Nisaea sediminum: one gene and its partner. The protein of the gene in region 1 interacts with the protein of each later gene in a pairwise test. Links are inferred from orthologs where the notes say so. Each region holds a gene or a part of one and is shown on either strand. Other genes may lie near its edges.

Region 1 (7,974 bases):
CTCGCGCCCGCATGAAGGCGGCGTATGCTCCACGCCCTCTTTATCAGCGGCGCCAAAGAGAACGAGCCGGAAAAGCGCTGTCAAGCGGAACCGTCTCTCAGGTTGCACGCCTTGGGGTTTTGTGTATATTCCGCCGGTCCCGCGCTAAGGCACCCCGGTGCCGGGGCGGGATATTACATAACTCCTTGCCGGCAGAGCCGGCTTAGCAGCGTCCCTTTGAACGGGGCGTTCTGATTATCCGTAAGGAGATAAAATGCCTCTCTATGAGTGCGTGTTCATTGCACGCCAGGACATCTCGTCCGCCCAAGCCGAGCAGCTCACCAGCGATTTCTCCGAGATCATCACCAACATGGGTGGTGAGATCAAGAACACCGAATCCTGGGGCCTGCGCTCCCTCGCTTACAAGATCAAGAAGAACCGCAAGGGCCATTACGTGCTGATGCACGTCGATGCCCCGTCCGATGCCATCCTCGAGATGGAACGGCAGATGCGCATCAACGAAGACGTGCTGCGCTACATCAGCCTGCGCATCGAGGAAGTGCCGGAAGGCCAATCCGCGATTCTTCTCGCCAAGTCCGAACGCAGCGACCGCGGTGGCCGTGGCGGCCGTCCGGGTGGCGGCCGGTTCGACCGTGGCGACCGTCCGGAACGCGGTGACCGTCCGGAACGTGGTGACCGTCCGGATCGCGGCGACCGCTTCGACCGCGGCGACCGTGACAACAGCGAAGCCCAGGGAGACTGATCCATGAGCACTCTTACGATTTCCCGCGCCGCCGTTCGCAAGCCGTTCATGCGCCGCCGCAAGTCCTGCCCGTTCTCCGGCCCGAATGCGCCGCAGATCGACTACAAGGACATCAAGCTGCTGCAGCGCTTCCTGTCCGAACGCGGCAAGATCGTTCCGAGCCGCATCACGGCCGTTTCGGCCAAGAAGCAGCGTGAGCTGGCGAAAGCCATCAAGCGCGCCCGCTTCATGGCCCTGCTGCCGTACGTGCTCAGCTAAGGGATCAGCCGACACCTGCTTTCGCGGGTTCGACGAGGCAAGATGTGGTCAAAGTGGTTTCCCATAGGAGCGGCGGCACTCGCGAGCGCGCTCATGTATCTCTCCACGATCCTCGGATCGTTCGGAGCGATTCTGCTCGCCTTCCTGTCTCCGCTTCCGCTCTTCGCCCTCTCGCTTGCGCGGGGGTGGATTGCGGGACTGACCGCTACCCTGGTTGCGGGGGCGATCGTTCTGCTCGCCGCCAATTCCATGGCCGGCCTGTTCTTCGTGATCATTTCCGGTCTGCCGGCGGTGCTGCTGACACGCAAGGCGTTGTTGGCGAGACCGCTGAACGACGATCCGGAGAGCACGGAACTCGAATGGTATCCGGCCGGCATGCTGGTTATGTGGCTGACGGCGCTCCCCGCGGTGGGATTGCTGACGGCCGTTCTGGTCGCGGGCCTGCAGGGTCCGGGTCTGGAAGCCATGGTCCGGACCGAGGTCGAGGGGATGTTCAATGCGATGGGAACGGCGAGCGAAGGGATCTTCGCCCTGCCCCAGGAACAGGTGGACGCCCTTATAAACCTCACAGTTGCCGTTCTACCCGGCATTGCCGGACTGCAATGGTCCATGCTGACCCTCGTCAACGGCCTTCTGGCCCAGGGCGTGCTCGCACGCTTCGACGCCAATCTGAGGCCGTCGCCCCGAATGCGGGACATCCGATTGCCGGTCTGGGCGCCCTTCCCGCTCGCCATCGCTGCTCTGGCGGCGATGCTCGCGGATGGAGCCCTCGGCTATCTCGGCTGGAACGCGGTGCCGATCCTGTGTCTGCCCTTCTTGCTCTCCGGTCTCGGGCTCGTCCATGCCCTCGCCGGAGCGTCGAACGGCAAGCGTTGGCTTCTGCCTGCCACCTATACGCTGATGATTCTGTCCTTCGTTCCCTACCTGGCATCCTTCCTTCAGCTCGTTTGGATACTGCTTATCCTGGCGGGACTGGTGGATCACTGGGCGGATCTGAAAGGGCGGATCGCACGGAATTCGAATCAAACGTGATCCCGGTCGGAACCGGCCCGCGCCGCAGCTTCGCGGCAGAGGCCCCGGCCACAAAGGAGTAAGAGAAATGGAAGTCATTCTTCTGGAGCGTATCGAACGTCTCGGCCAGATGGGCGACGTCGTTAACGTGAAGCCGGGCTTCGCCCGCAACTTCCTGCTGCCCCAGGGCAAGGCCCTTCGTGCGAGCAAGAACAACCTGACCCACTTCGAAGGCCAGCGCGCCCAGCTCGAAGCGGAAAACCTCGAGCGCAAGGGTGAGGCCGAACAGGTCGCGACCAAGCTCGCGGGCATGGTGGTTCCGGTGATCCGGGCCGCCGGCGACAGCGGCCAGCTCTACGGCTCCGTCACCTCCCGCGACATCGCGGACGCGGTCACCGCCGGGGGCGTCACCGTCAGCAAGCGCCAGGTCGTGCTCGACCGCGCCCTGAAGATGCTCGGCCTCGAAGAGATCCGCGTCGTGCTGCATCCGGAAGTGTCGGTGAACATCACCGTCAACATCGCCCGCAGCGCCGACGAAGCCGAACAGCAGAAACTCCTTGGCCGTGCCGTCGGCACCGAAGAAGCCGAGGAAGCCGAGGAAGAGGAAGAAGCCCAGTTGACGGCCGAAGCCGCTTCCGAGCTGCTTGAGGAAGGCCTTGCCGAGGCGGCCGCCGACGAGGAAGAGAAGCCTGCGGAGGCCTGAGCCTTTTCGCGTCTCTCACCAACTGTTCCGGAAACGGCCGCCCGTCGGGGCGGCCGTTTTCTTTTTCACAGGGTCAAGCCCTTGGTTTTCGGGCCGCAAATCCGAGATATCCCCGCTATTCAGCTTTATACACAGCCGTAAGTCTTTGATAAATCACGGCTTGGGGATAAGATTGCTGAAGACGTCCACAGCCCTTCTTGGTATGTGTATCTGATGTCCAGTTCAGAGCCATTCTCGACCATCACATCTCTCACGCGCGCGGAACCGCAGACCAGCGAATACCGCGAGCCTCCCCACAACCTAGAGGCGGAACAAGGTCTGCTCGGCGCGATCCTGGTCAATAACCGTGCCTTCGAGAGGGTCAGCGAGTATCTGGCGCCTGAACATTTCGCCGACCCGGCTCATGGGCGCATCTTCGCCGCCTGCGGCCGGCTGATCGAGAAAGGCCAGATCGCCAACCCGGTGACCCTGAAACCGCTCTTCGATCAGGACGATTCCCTGCAGGAGGCCGGCGGCGCGCAGTATCTGGTCCGGCTCGCCGCCTCCGTCGTCACCGTGATCAATGCCGACGATTACGGCCAAGCGATCTATGACAGCTTCCTGCGCCGCGAACTGATCGATCTCGGCGGCGAGATCGTCAACGTGGCCTACAAGCACGATCTCGACCTGCCGGCGGCAGATCAGATCGAGGCCGCGGAATCGAAACTCTTCAGTCTCGCGGAACGCGGCTCCAGTCAGGGCGGCTTCCAGGATTTCGGCGAGGCCCTGACCACCGCCGTCCGGATGGCCGAGGAGGCTTTCAAGCGAGACGGCGGGCTTGCGGGTATTTCCACCGGTCTGACCGACCTCGACGCCAAGCTCGGCGGCCTGCACCCCTCGGATCTGCTGATCCTCGCCGGCCGGCCGGCCATGGGAAAGACCGCGCTGGCGACGAACATCGCCTTCCATGTCGCGACCGCCGCGCTCAAGGACCCGGAACTCGACCGCCAGGTCGTCGCCTTCTTCTCGCTCGAAATGTCGGCCGAACAGCTCGCCACGCGTATTCTGGCCGAGCAGACCGAGATCTCGTCGGAGCATATCCGGCGCGGCGAGCTGACGACCGAGGACTTCCAGAAGCTGGTCGCCTCCAGCCAGGACCTTGAGCGGGCGCCGCTCTATGTCGACGATACCCCCGCGATCACCATCGCCACCATGCGCGCCCGCGCGCGGCGCCTGAAGCGCCAGCAGGGACTTTCGCTCATTGTGGTCGACTACCTGCAGCTCATGCGCCCTTCCGCCGGTCAGCGGGCCGACAACCGGGTGCAGGAAATCTCCATGATCACCCAGGGCCTGAAGGCGATCGCCAAGGAACTGGACGTGCCGGTCATCGCCCTGTCCCAGCTTTCACGCGCCGTCGAACAGCGCGAGGACAAACGCCCCGTGCTGGCCGACCTTCGAGAATCCGGATCGATCGAGCAGGACGCGGACGTCGTCATGTTCGTGTTCCGCGAGCAGTACTATCTCGAGAAGGGCGAACCCGCGCAGCGCATCGATGAGTCCGACGAGAAGTTCCACGACCGGCACGACCAGTGGAAGGACCGCTGCGAGAAGTCCTACGGCAAGGCCGAGGTCATCATCGGCAAGCAGCGCCACGGCCCGACAGGCACCGTCACGCTGCACTTCGAAGGCTCGACGACCAAATTCTCCAATTTCGTCTCGGACGATCACATCCCGGACAGCTTCTGATGCTCGATACCTCTCCGGCAGCCGGCGGCTCCGATGCCGCGTCGGAACTCGTGGTCGATCTCCGCGCGGTCAAACAGAACTACCTGTCCCTGCAGCAGCGGCTCGGAAAGAGCGAATGCGCCGCGGCCGTGAAGGCCGACGCCTACGGAACGGGCGCGGACAAGGTGGCTCCGGCGCTCTTCGAGGCTGGCTGCCGGACCTTCTTCGTCGCAACCGTCGACGAAGCGATCGCCCTCCGAAAGATCCTTCCCAGCGCCCGAATCGCCGTGCTCAACGGTCTGCTTCCGGGGACCGAACAGGTCATTCCGGAGCACGATCTGATCCCGGTCATCAACGATCTGGAGCAGGTCTCACGCATTCGCGAAATGTGCGTCGCCGCCGGCCGGGCGCTGCCGGCCATGCTGCATATCGACACCGGGATGAACCGGCTTGGCCTGTCGCCGGACGAGATGGATCGTGTGGCCGAGGATCCCGATTTGCTGACCGGCCCGGACTGGCTCTACGCGATCTCGCATCTCGCCAGCGGCGACGATCCCGGCAACCCGGAGAACGCGGCGCAACTCGCGCGGTTCGCCGACCAGCGCCGCCGTCTAAAGCGGCCGCTGCGGGCAAGCCTGGCCAACTCGGCCGGGATCTTTCTCGGTCTGGATTATCATCTGGATCTCGCCCGCCCCGGCTTCGCGCTTTACGGCGGCCGGGTGGAAGACGGCAAACCGAGCCCGATGGAGCCGGTTGTCCGGCTGCGGGCGCGCATCCTGCAGGTCCGCACCGTCCTCGCAGGCGACAGCATCGGCTACGGCGGCACGTACAAGGTGACCAAGGATGCGCGTATCGCCACGGTAGCCGTCGGCTATGCGGACGGTTATCTGCGCTGCCTTTCGGGCAAGGGCGCGGCCTATATCGGCGACCAGCGCTTCCCCGTGGTCGGCCGGGTCTCGATGGACATGCTTGCCGTCGACGTCAGCCACGCGGATCCGACCGAAGTCTATCCGGGCGGCTATATCGAGCTGCTCGGAGCGCATTACACGGTGAACGACGCGGCCGATGACGCGGGAACCATCGGTTATGAAATATTGACAGCTCTCGGCCATCGCTATACCCGACGCTACATCGAAGCGGCGAGCGGAGAGTCCTGATCATGCGTATCCCGATGCCCGGATCCCACGGGGGAAACGCCAGCGCATGACCTTCCTCGCAGCCGTGGGACGGACCTTCCTTGGGTTCCTTGCCGCAACCGGGCGGCTCACGATCTTTACCGGGATAACGCTCGGTCATTGCGTCCGTCCTCCGCTTTACTGGCGCCTGCTCATGCGCCAGATCGTCGATATCGGCTATTACTCCCTGCCTGTGGTCGGACTGACCACGCTCTTCTCCGGCATGGTTCTGGCACTTCAGAGCTATACGGGCTTCGCGCGGTTCAACGCAGAGAGCGCCGTCTCCACCGTCGTCGTGCTCTCCATGACGAGAGAACTCGGCCCGGTACTGGCCGGCCTCATGGTCGCGGGCCGGATCGGCGCCTCGATGGCGGCCGAGATCGGCACGATGCGGGTGACCGAGCAGGTCGACGCGCTGACCACGCTTTCGACCAATCCGTTCAAGTATCTCGTCGTCCCCCGGGTCCTGGCCGGCATGATCAGCCTGCCCTTCCTGGTGCTGATCGGCGACATCATCGGGGTTTTCGGCGGCTATCTGGTCGGTGTGCACAAGCTTGGCTTCAATGCCGGGACTTACCTCAAGAGCACCTTCGAGTTCCTCGAGACACAGGACGTGGTCTCCGGCCTCGTGAAGGCGGCCGTCTTCGGTTTCCTGATCGCCGTCATGGGCTGCTATCATGGCTACCATTCGGGCCGCGGCGCCCAGGGGGTCGGCCGGGCGACGACCAACGCGGTGGTATCGGCCTCCATTCTGATCCTGATATCGAACTACCTGATCACCGAACTCTTCTTCGCCCGCTAGACGGCTGGAAAGCGCGATGGCCGAAACCACGGCGGCAAATCCCAAGATCCGGATCCGGGGCCTGCAAAAGTCCTTCGGCTCCAATCATGTGCTGCGCGGGCTCGACCTCGACATCGCGGCGGCGGAGTCCGTCGTCGTGATCGGCGGGTCCGGGACCGGCAAATCCGTTCTGATCAAAACCATCACCGGCCTGATGGAAGCTGACGGCGGCACGGTCGAGATCGACGGCGTCGACGTACTCAAGCTGACTCCCTCCGAGCAGCACGGCATGATGAACCGCTTCGGCCTGCTGTTTCAGGCCGGCGCCCTCTTCGACTCGCTGACCGTTCTGGAAAATGTCGCCTTCGGCCTGGTCGAGGCACAACGCATGCCCCGCGGAAAGGCGCACAAGCTGGCCCTCGACTTCATGGGCCAGGTCGGTCTGGAGCCAAGCGTCGGAGCGATGTATCCGGGAGAGATTTCCACCGGCATGCGGAAACGCGCCTCCCTCGCCCGCACCATTGCGACCCATCCCGACGTCGTGTTCTTCGACGAGCCGACCACGGGCCTCGACCCGATCATGGGCGACATCATCGACGAGTTGATCGTCAAATGCGTCAAGGACCTGAAGATCACCGCCCTCACCATCACCCATGACATGGACAGCGCGCGCCGGGTCGGCGACCGGATCGCGATGCTTTACGACGGCAAGATCATCTGGCAGGGCCCGACCACCGAGATCGACAATTCCGGAAATCCCTATGTGCACCAGTTCATCAACGGCCTCGAGGAAGGCCCGATCGAACTGGTGACGCGCCGGGCCTGACGGGGCACGCGGCGATGGCAAAATCCCAGTCCCGCTATGTCTGTCAGGAATGCGGCGGCGTGCAGCCCAAATGGGCCGGCAAATGCGATGCCTGCGGCGCCTGGAACACGCTGGTCGAGGAGGTGGTCGAGAAGAGCGCGCCGAAAGGCCTCAGCGGTGCCAAGGGCCGCCGGATCGAGTTCGTCGATCTCGCCGGCAGTTCCGAGAAACGCCCGCGCCGGGTGACGAAGATTGCCGAATTCGACCGGGTCGCCGGCGGCGGCCTCGTGCCCGGCTCGGTGATCCTGATCGGCGGCGATCCTGGTATCGGCAAATCCACGCTGCTGCTGCAGGTTACGGCCAAGCTTTCGGAACATTGCCTCTGCGCCTATGTCTCGGGCGAAGAAGCGCTCGATCAGGTCCGGATGCGGGCCCAGCGGCTCGGCGTCGCCAAGGCGCCTGTCCAGCTCGCCGCGGCGACCAGCGTGCGCGATATCGTTACCACGCTCGAAAGCGAGGACCCACCGGACGTGCTGGTGATCGACTCGATCCAGACCATGTATGTCGACGCCATCGACAGCGCGCCGGGCACCGTCTCCCAGGTCCGCGCCTCGGCCCAGGAGCTGATCCGTGTCGCCAAGCGCCGCGGCATCGTGCTGATGCTGGTCGGACACGTGACCAAGGAAGGCACCATCGCGGGCCCCCGCGTGCTGGAGCACATGGTCGACACGGTGCTCTATTTCGAGGGCGAGCGGGGGCACCAGTTCCGCATCCTGCGCGGCGTGAAGAACCGCT
Region 2 (7,957 bases), on another replicon or contig:
AGCTGGTCCGGGTTCATCTCGCCGAGGCCCTTGTAACGGTTCACCGCGAGACCCTTGCGTCCTGTCTCCTGGATCGCCTCGATGAGGGCGATCGGGCCGTGGATCGCCCGCTCCGTATCCTTCATCTGCAGGGCCGCACCCTTGCCGTAGGTCGCGGCAAGCTCGGCCGCAAGACCTGTCAGGCGGCGCGCCTCGGGCGTGCGGACCTGAACCTGGTCGATCCGGTAGCGTTCGGTGACGCCGCGCAGCGTTCGCTCGAAGACGAGCTCGATATTGTCGGCGTCGTAATACCCGGTCCAGCCGCGCTCGATATCCTCGGAAAGCGCGTCGAGCCGCGCGGCGATGCTCGCTGCGGCCTCCGTCGCCCGGGTGTCGTCGGCCAGCAATTCCGGATTGAGAACGCCGGCGACGGCGCATTGCTCGACCACGAAGGAGGAACCGATGCGGCGCACCAGCGGCTCGATCAGCGTCTTGGCGTCACGCGCCTGCTCGGCGAGCCGTTCGAGATCGGAACCCAGGATCTGGGTCCCGTCGGCGAGCCTCAGGGTGACCCCGTCGATGCCGTTGCTGATCAGATAGGCTTCCAGCTCCCGGTCATCCTTCAGATAGGTCTCCGAGCTGCCCTTCTTGGCCCGGTAGAGCGGCGGCTGGGCGATATAGAGATGGCCGCGGTCGACCAGCTCCGGCATCTGCCGGAAGAAGAAGGTCAGCAACAGGGTCCGGATGTGGCTGCCGTCGACGTCGGCGTCCGTCATGATGATGATCTTGTGGTAGCGCAGCTTCTCGATATTGAACTCTTCCGAGCCGATGCTGGTGCCGAGCGCGGCGATGATTGTGCCGATCTCCTGGCTGGATAGCATCTTGTCGAAGCGCGCCCGCTCCACGTTCAGGATCTTGCCGCGCAGCGGCAGGATCGCCTGGGTCTTGCGGTCGCGCGCCTGCTTGGCGGAGCCGCCGGCGCTGTCGCCCTCGACCAGGAAGAGTTCGCAGAGCGACGGATCCCGCTCCTGGCAGTCGGCCAGCTTGCCCGGCAGGTTGGCAATGTCGAGCACGCCCTTGCGGCGGGTCAGCTCGCGCGCCTTGCGCGCCGCCTCGCGGGCGGCAGCGGCTTCATAGGCCTTGGAAACGATGCGCCTGGCGTCCTGCGGGTGCTCCTCGAACCATTGCTGCATCTTCTCGCCAAGGATGGACTCGACCACCGGCCGGACCTCGGAGGAGACCAGTTTGTCCTTGGTTTGGGAGGAGAATTTCGGATCCGGCACCTTCACCGAAAGCACGCAGGTCAGGCCCTCGCGGGCGTCGTCGCCGCTGAGTTGGGCCTTCTCCTTTTTCGCGATCCCGCTTTCCTGGGCGTAGTTGTTGACCGTCCGGGTCAGCGCCCCGCGGAAGCCGGCGAGGTGCGTGCCGCCGTCGCGCTGCGGGATGTTGTTGGTGAAGCAGAGCGTGTTCTCGTGATAGCTGTCGGTCCACTCCATCGCGACCTCGACGGTGATCCCGTCGCGCTCGCCGATAACCACGATCGGTTCGTGCAGCGCCTGGTGGTTGCGGTCGAGATATTCGACGAAGGCCTTCAGGCCGCCCTCGTAATAGAGGTCGACCTTCACCGGCTCCGCTTCGCGCGCGTCGGTCAGCAGCACATGCACCCCGGAATTGAGGAAGGCGAGCTCGCGCAGGCGATGTTCCAGCGTCTTGAAGTCGAACACGGTCTTGGTGAAGGTCGCGGACGACGGCAGGAAAGTGATCTCGGTGCCCTTCTTGCCGTTCGCGGGACCGACCACCTCGAGCGGCGCCTCGGCCTCGCCGTGGCGGAAACGGATGACATGCTCCTTGCCTTCGCGCCAGATGCGGACCTCGAGGCTCTCGGACAGCGCGTTCACGACCGAGACGCCGACGCCGTGCAGGCCGCCGGAGACCTTGTAGGAATTCTGGTCGAACTTCCCGCCCGCATGGAGCTGGGTCATGATCACCTCGGCGGCGGAGACGCCCTCCTCGGAGTGGATATCAACCGGGATGCCGCGGCCGTTGTCCGTGATCGTCGCCGATCCGTCCGCGTTGAGCGTGACCGTTACGAGATCGCAATGACCTGCCAGCGCCTCGTCGATGGCGTTGTCCACGACCTCGTAGATCATGTGATGCAGGCCCGAGCCGTCGTCGGTGTCCCCGATATACATGCCCGGCCGCTTCCGGACCGCATCAAGACCGCGCAGGACCTTGATCGATTCGGCGCCGTACTCGGCCTGCTCGCCATTCGCGCCGTTCTGTTCCGGAAGATCGTCTTGTGCCATGTCGGCTCCCAGTTACGCAGGTGATCAGTCGGACCGGACCGCGCCGTCCTCGACGGCGAAGAACTGACCGGCGCCCTCGAGGGACGCGAAAAGCGCGCGGTCGGTACCGGTCATCCAGACCTGCCCGCCGAGCGCGAGGAGAATATCATAAAGCGCGGCCCGGCGGCCGCTATCGAGATGCGCCGCGACCTCGTCCAGCAGCAGGACCGGCACCGCGCCGGTCTCCTGCGCGCCGAGGCGGGCATGGCCGAGCACGATGGCGATCAGAAGCGCCTTCTGCTCGCCGGTCGAACAATGCGGCGCCATCATGTCCTTCGGAAGGTGACGCACAAGAAGATCGCTGCGGTGCGGGCCCGGCACCGGGGCCGGCTCGCTGCCGTTGAGACGCCGCGTGGCTTCGAGCTGCGCCTTCAGATCGTCCTCCACCGCCAGCGCAGGCCGGGTGGCGATATCGGCCTCGACCTCTCCTTCGAGGGAAAGCTCGGCGCCCGGGAACGGGCCGGAGCCGGCTTCCGTCTCCGCGTTGAGGCGCGCCACCAGACCGGTGCGCGCCGCGGCGATGGCGACCGCCTTCTCGGCGATGGATTCCTCGAGCGCCGCAAACCAGGCCCGGTCGCGGGTCCCGTTCTTCAAGAGCCGCGCCCGCTCGCGCAGCGCATGGGTATAGGCGTTCACCCGGCCGGCATGGTCCGGATCGAAGGTATAGACCAGCCGGTCGAGGAAGCGGCGCCGGTTGGAGGCGCCCTCGATGAAGAGCCGGTCCATCTGCGGCGTCAGCCAGGAGACGGAAAGATGGTCTGCGAGGGCGGACTGGCTTTTCGCCGGAGCGCCGTCGATCCGCACAAGCCGCTTCTCGCCGCCGGAGCGGCCGTCACCCTCCGGGCCGGGATCCCGTCCGGTACCGATTGAGACCGTGCCCTCGAGCCCCTCCACCTCGGCGGCGACCGCCCAGTTGGCATGGCTGCCATCCGGCTGCGCGCGTCCGACCTCGGAAATCTGCGCCCGGCGCAGCCCACGGCCGGGAGAGAGGAAGGAGACGGCCTCGAGCAGGTTGGTCTTGCCGGCCCCGTTCGGGCCGGTCAGGACCACCGCCGGCGCATCGGTCTCGATGCGGGCGGCGGTATAATTGCGGAATCCGGTCACGGACAGGCGGCTGACGCACGGCGAAACCCGTCCGGCGCTGATCTCAGCCGGTCCGGGCATCGGTCGGGACATGTCCGTGTTTCGCAATGCGTTCAACATTTCCATTCGTGCTGGCTCGGCCGCCGGGCCGCCTGGGACCGGTCCGTCCTCAGACGCGCATCGGCATCAGCACGTAAAGCGCGCTCTCGTCATCCTGGTCGAGGATGATCGTCGGCGAGGCCTGATCGGCGAGCTTGAACACCGCCTTCTCGCCCTCGATCTGACCGGTGATGTCCAGCAGGTATTTCGAGTTGAAGCCGATCTCGAGATCGCTCGCACTGTAATCGACCTCGACCTCTTCCTGCGCGGTGCCGTTATCCGGGCTGCTCGCCGAAAGGGTCAGCTGGCCGCTGGTCACGGCGAGTTTCACAGAGCGGGACTTCTCGGTCGAGATCGTCGCCACGCGGTCCACCGCCTCGGAGAAGCGCTGACGGTCCACATGCAGCATCTTGTCGTTGCCGCTCGGGATCACCCGCTCATAGTCCGGGAAGGTGCCGTCGATCAGCTTGGTGGTGACCACCGTATCCTCGAAGGCGACACGCAGTTTGGTGTCGGAAAGGGAGACCGTGACATCGCCCTCGACCTCGCCGATCAGCTTGTAGATCTCGTTCACAGCCTTGCGCGGCACGATCACGCCCGGCATCTCCTCCGCGCCCTGCGGCAGCGGCATCTGCACCCGCGCCAGACGGTGGCCGTCGGTCGCGACCGCGCGCAGCACCTTGACGCCATTGGCGTCGGCCGCGTGCAGATAGATGCCGTTCAGGTAGTAGCGGGTCTCCTCGGTGGAGATCGCGAAACGGGTCCGATCGATCAGCATGCAGATATCGGCCGCGCTGATGACGAAGCTGTGCGGCAGGGCATCGCCGCTGAGGGCGGGGAACTCCTCCGGCATCAGGGCCGGCAGGGAGAAGTTCGAGCGCCCGGCGCGGATCGTGACCCGGCTGACATCGCCTGTCGCGGCCAGCTCGACATCCGATCCCTCGGGCAGCTTGCGCACGATATCGTAGAGCGTGTGGGCCGGCACCGTGACGACGCCGGGCTCCGCCACTTCGCAGGCCACGGACTCGACGATGTCCATGTCCATGTCGGTCGTGCTGAGGGAGAGCCGGCCATCCGCCGCCTTCAACAGAACATTGGACAGAATCGGGATCGTATTCCGCCGTTCCACCACACTTTGGACGTGTCCGAGAGGCTTCAGCAAAGCCGCGCGATCAATAACGATTTTCATATTCTTCTACTTATCGGCTGGAACGTTGATCCCCAATTTACCCACCCGCCGGCAGCCATGGGCCACCATATGAGGCAGGTCCGTGAAACTATAGCACAAGTGCATGGTGCTTGCGGTAGTTTCAAGGGCAAAAAAGTTCGCTTTTCTGACCTATTGGGATCGGCGCCGGAAGCGGCCTCCGGGGGTCAGGATTCCAGCATCCGGCGGAGCAGGTCGACATCGTCGTTGAACTGCTTGTCCAGGCCCCGAAGCTCCTCGACCTTCTTCACCGCGTGCAACACCGTGGTGTGGTCGCGGCCGCCAAATTTCCGCCCGATATCGGGCAGCGACTGCGAGGTGAGCTGCTTGGAGAGATACATCGCCACCTGGCGCGGCCGCGCGATCGCACGCGAGCGGCGGGCCGAGTGCATCTCCGAGAGCCGGATCTGGAAATGGTTCGCGACCTGACGCTGGATTTCCTCGACGGTGACCCGGCGGTCATTGGCCCGAAGCAGATCCGCCAGGACCTCCTGGGTCATCTCCAGCGAGATATCGCGACCGACCAGCGTCGAATGCGCGACGATCCGGTTCAGCGCCCCCTCGAGCTCGCGGACGTTCGAGGAGATCTTGTGCGAGAGGAATTCCAGCACCTTCTCCGGCATCTCGACGCCGAGCCGTTCGGCCTTCGACTGCATGATACCGAGGCGCAGCTCGTAGTTCGTCGGATGGATATCGGCCACCAGACCCCAGCCGAGGCGGGAGCGCAGCCGCTCCTCCATGCCTTCGAGGTCGGTCGGCGATTTGTCGGCGGAAATCACCACCTGGCGGTTCTGGTCCACCAGCGCGTTGAAAGTATGGAAGAACTCTTCCTGGGTGGAATCCTTGCCGCTGATGAACTGCACATCGTCGATCATCAGCAGGTCGACCGAGCGGAACTGTTCCTTGAAGGCGACCGTATCACGGAAACGCAGCGCCCGGATGAACTGGTACATGAACTTCTCGGCGGAGAGATAGATCACCCGCCGGCGCGGATCCTTCTGCCGGACATGCCAGGCGATGGCATGCATCAGATGCGTCTTGCCGAGACCGACCCCGCCGTAGAGGAACAGCGGATTGAACGGAACCGCCTCGCTTTCCGCAACCCGGCGGGCCGCGGCGAAGGCCAGTTCGTTCGGCTTGCCGACGACAAAATTGTCGAAGGTGAATCGCGGATCGAGCGGCGCCTCGAAATCGGGCCGCGCCTCGGGCTCGTAGGCACCCCTCACCGCCGGTGCCGGCATCGGCGCTCCGATCTCCGCGGCATCGGCAGCAAGGCCTTCGGTCTCGGACGCCTCGGACACCGGTTCGGCCTTGGCCCGGCCCGCGGCAAAGATTGCGATCGATTTCACGCCGGGATGTTCGACAGACCAGATCGCGCGCAGACGATCGGAATATTGCGACCGCACCCGGTCGCGCACGAAGGGGCTCGGCGCCCGCATGATCGCGGTGCCCTCGTCGATGCCCTCGAAGCTGAGAGGCTTCAGCCAGTTCCGGAAAACCGCATCGCCCAGTTCGGTCCGCAACCGACCGCGCACCCGCGCCCAGCATAGTTCCTGATCACCGGCCACGTCCGCGGTCATTTGCCCGCTCCCGCCAACATGCCGCCCCGGTCCGAATTCACCCAACACATTCAAACCTCTTCTTGTCCCCTCTTCCAACGAAGCTTCGGTCATCTAGTTGCCCCACCCAATAATGACCGGCCAGTCAGACCGTCTTAACCCCGGACGCACTTTCCCCAGCGGAAATCGCTCCCGGCGACGCCCTGAACTCTTCGGGTTGTGCGAAATAAAACTTCGAAATGCTGAAGTTCTTACTTGGCGCTCGTGGTGAAAGCCTGTCCGAACCACAACATATAGCGAGCACCGGAACTGAAGTTTTGAAATTTACTATTCATTTTGTTTGCACCCCAGCGCGGCAACAGGCAGCCAAACTACCCAAGAGCCCCCCTGTGCGCAACCTAGACTCTGTCCAAAATGACGATTTTTTTTCGTTCCGGGCGCGGATCTTTTCCTTGACAGAATCAATCTCCGCTTTGAATCAAAGCCTTGAATTCCGTCCTTCAAAGATGACATCGCGTTCCGATTTCATCCTCCGGAAGGAAGTTATTAACATACTGTTTTTAATGAGATTTTATAACTAAACGCGCCGCATCGGGGCACCCGGCCAGGCTGCCGGACCGGATTCCGGTCACCAAACCCCAACGAAACTGTCATCGAGCGGTCACGGAAAGCCGTTCCCAGGCAAACACGGACGGCAAATATGAAAAAGCCGCGGCAAGGGCCGCGGCTCTTCAATCCAGTCCTGTCGGCGCGACAGAACTTAAGCGGAAATCGCCTTGATGCGTGCGGACAGCCGCGACAGCTTGCGGGCCACGGTGTTCTTGTGCAGAACGCCCTTGGTCACGCCACGCTGCATTTCGGGCTGCGCGGACTTGAAGGCGGCCTGGGCCGCTTCCTTGTCCCCGCCGGCAATCGCCGTCTCGACCTTCTTCACGAAGGTGCGGATCCGGCTGATCCGGGCATGATTGACGACCCGGCGCCGTTCGTTCCGGCGAATACGTTTCTTGGCAGACTGATGTTGCGCCATTTGCTTCTAATCCCAGCTCGATGCGCGGAAAATCAAGAGCGCGGCTTATAGACGAGTGCCCCCGTCGCGTCAACCGCGTAAATCCGACTGATTTCAGGAATCAGCGGTGTTTGAAATTGGGCTGCCGTTTTTCCGCGAATGCCGACATGCCTTCCTTCTGGTCTTCGGTGGCGAACGTGGCGTGGAACAGCCGCCGTTCGAACTTGATGCCCTCGGCGAGAGTGCTCTCGTAGGCCCGGTTCACGGCCTCCTTCGCCATCAGCACGGAGGGGCGCGACATGGCCGCGATCCGCTCCGCCGTCTTGATCGCCTCGTCCAGCAGCTCGGCTGCCGGAACGATGCGGCTGACAAGGCCCGCGCGCTCGGCTTCCTCGGCATCCATCATGCGGCCGGTCAGGCACATTTCCATCGCCTTCGACTTGCCGACGAAACGGGTCAGGCGCTGGGTACCGCCGGAACCCGGAATGGTCCCGATGGTGATTTCCGGCTGGCCGAACTTGGCGGTGTCGGCGGCAAGGATGAAGTCGCACATCATCGCGACCTCGCAGCCCCCGCCGAGCGCATAGCCCGCGACCGCCGCGATCACCGGCTTGCGGCAGCGGGTCAGGTCTTCCCAGCCGCTGGTGATGAAATCCTCGCTGAACACGTCGGCAAAGCT

What was found.
Region 2: the proteins of IG122_RS08030 (region 1) and dnaA interact in binary tests that used the Escherichia coli proteins (3 or more experiments, as listed by UniProt). The link is inferred for Nisaea sediminum from one-to-one orthologs.

The regions. Positions count from the first base shown.
Region 1 is NZ_JACZCQ010000003.1:614,782-622,755, forward strand. The notes cover bases 2,347-5,183. They hold IG122_RS08030 (replicative DNA helicase), read left to right. Parts: upstream 2,347-2,927; coding sequence 2,928-4,439; downstream 4,440-5,183. Other genes in these bases: rplI (50S ribosomal protein L9), read left to right, coding at 2,347-2,714; alr (alanine racemase), read left to right, coding at 4,439-5,183. In the rest of the region: rpsF (30S ribosomal protein S6), read left to right, coding at 254-742; rpsR (30S ribosomal protein S18), read left to right, coding at 746-1,000; IG122_RS08020 (DUF2232 domain-containing protein), read left to right, coding at 1,043-2,032; more of rplI, read left to right, coding at 2,100-2,346; more of alr, read left to right, coding at 5,184-5,575; IG122_RS08040 (MlaE family ABC transporter permease), read left to right, coding at 5,622-6,395; IG122_RS08045 (ABC transporter ATP-binding protein), read left to right, coding at 6,412-7,200; DNA repair protein RadA, read left to right, coding at 7,215-7,974. UniProt on the Escherichia coli protein: The main replicative DNA helicase, it participates in initiation and elongation during chromosome replication. Travels ahead of the DNA replisome, separating dsDNA into templates for DNA synthesis.
Region 2 is NZ_JACZCQ010000006.1:525,046-533,002, forward strand. Bases 4,088-6,907 are described here. They hold dnaA (chromosomal replication initiator protein DnaA), read right to left. Parts: upstream 6,294-6,907; coding sequence 4,881-6,293; downstream 4,088-4,880. Other genes in these bases: dnaN (DNA polymerase III subunit beta), read right to left, coding at 4,088-4,695. Also shown: gyrB (DNA topoisomerase (ATP-hydrolyzing) subunit B), read right to left, coding at 1-2,285; DNA replication/repair protein RecF, read right to left, coding at 2,310-3,488; more of dnaN, read right to left, coding at 3,577-4,087; rpsT (30S ribosomal protein S20), read right to left, coding at 7,033-7,299; IG122_RS14535 (enoyl-CoA hydratase), read right to left, coding at 7,400-7,957. UniProt on the Escherichia coli protein: Plays an essential in the initiation and regulation of chromosomal replication. Binds in an ATP-dependent fashion to the origin of replication (oriC) to initiate formation of the DNA replication initiation complex once per cell cycle.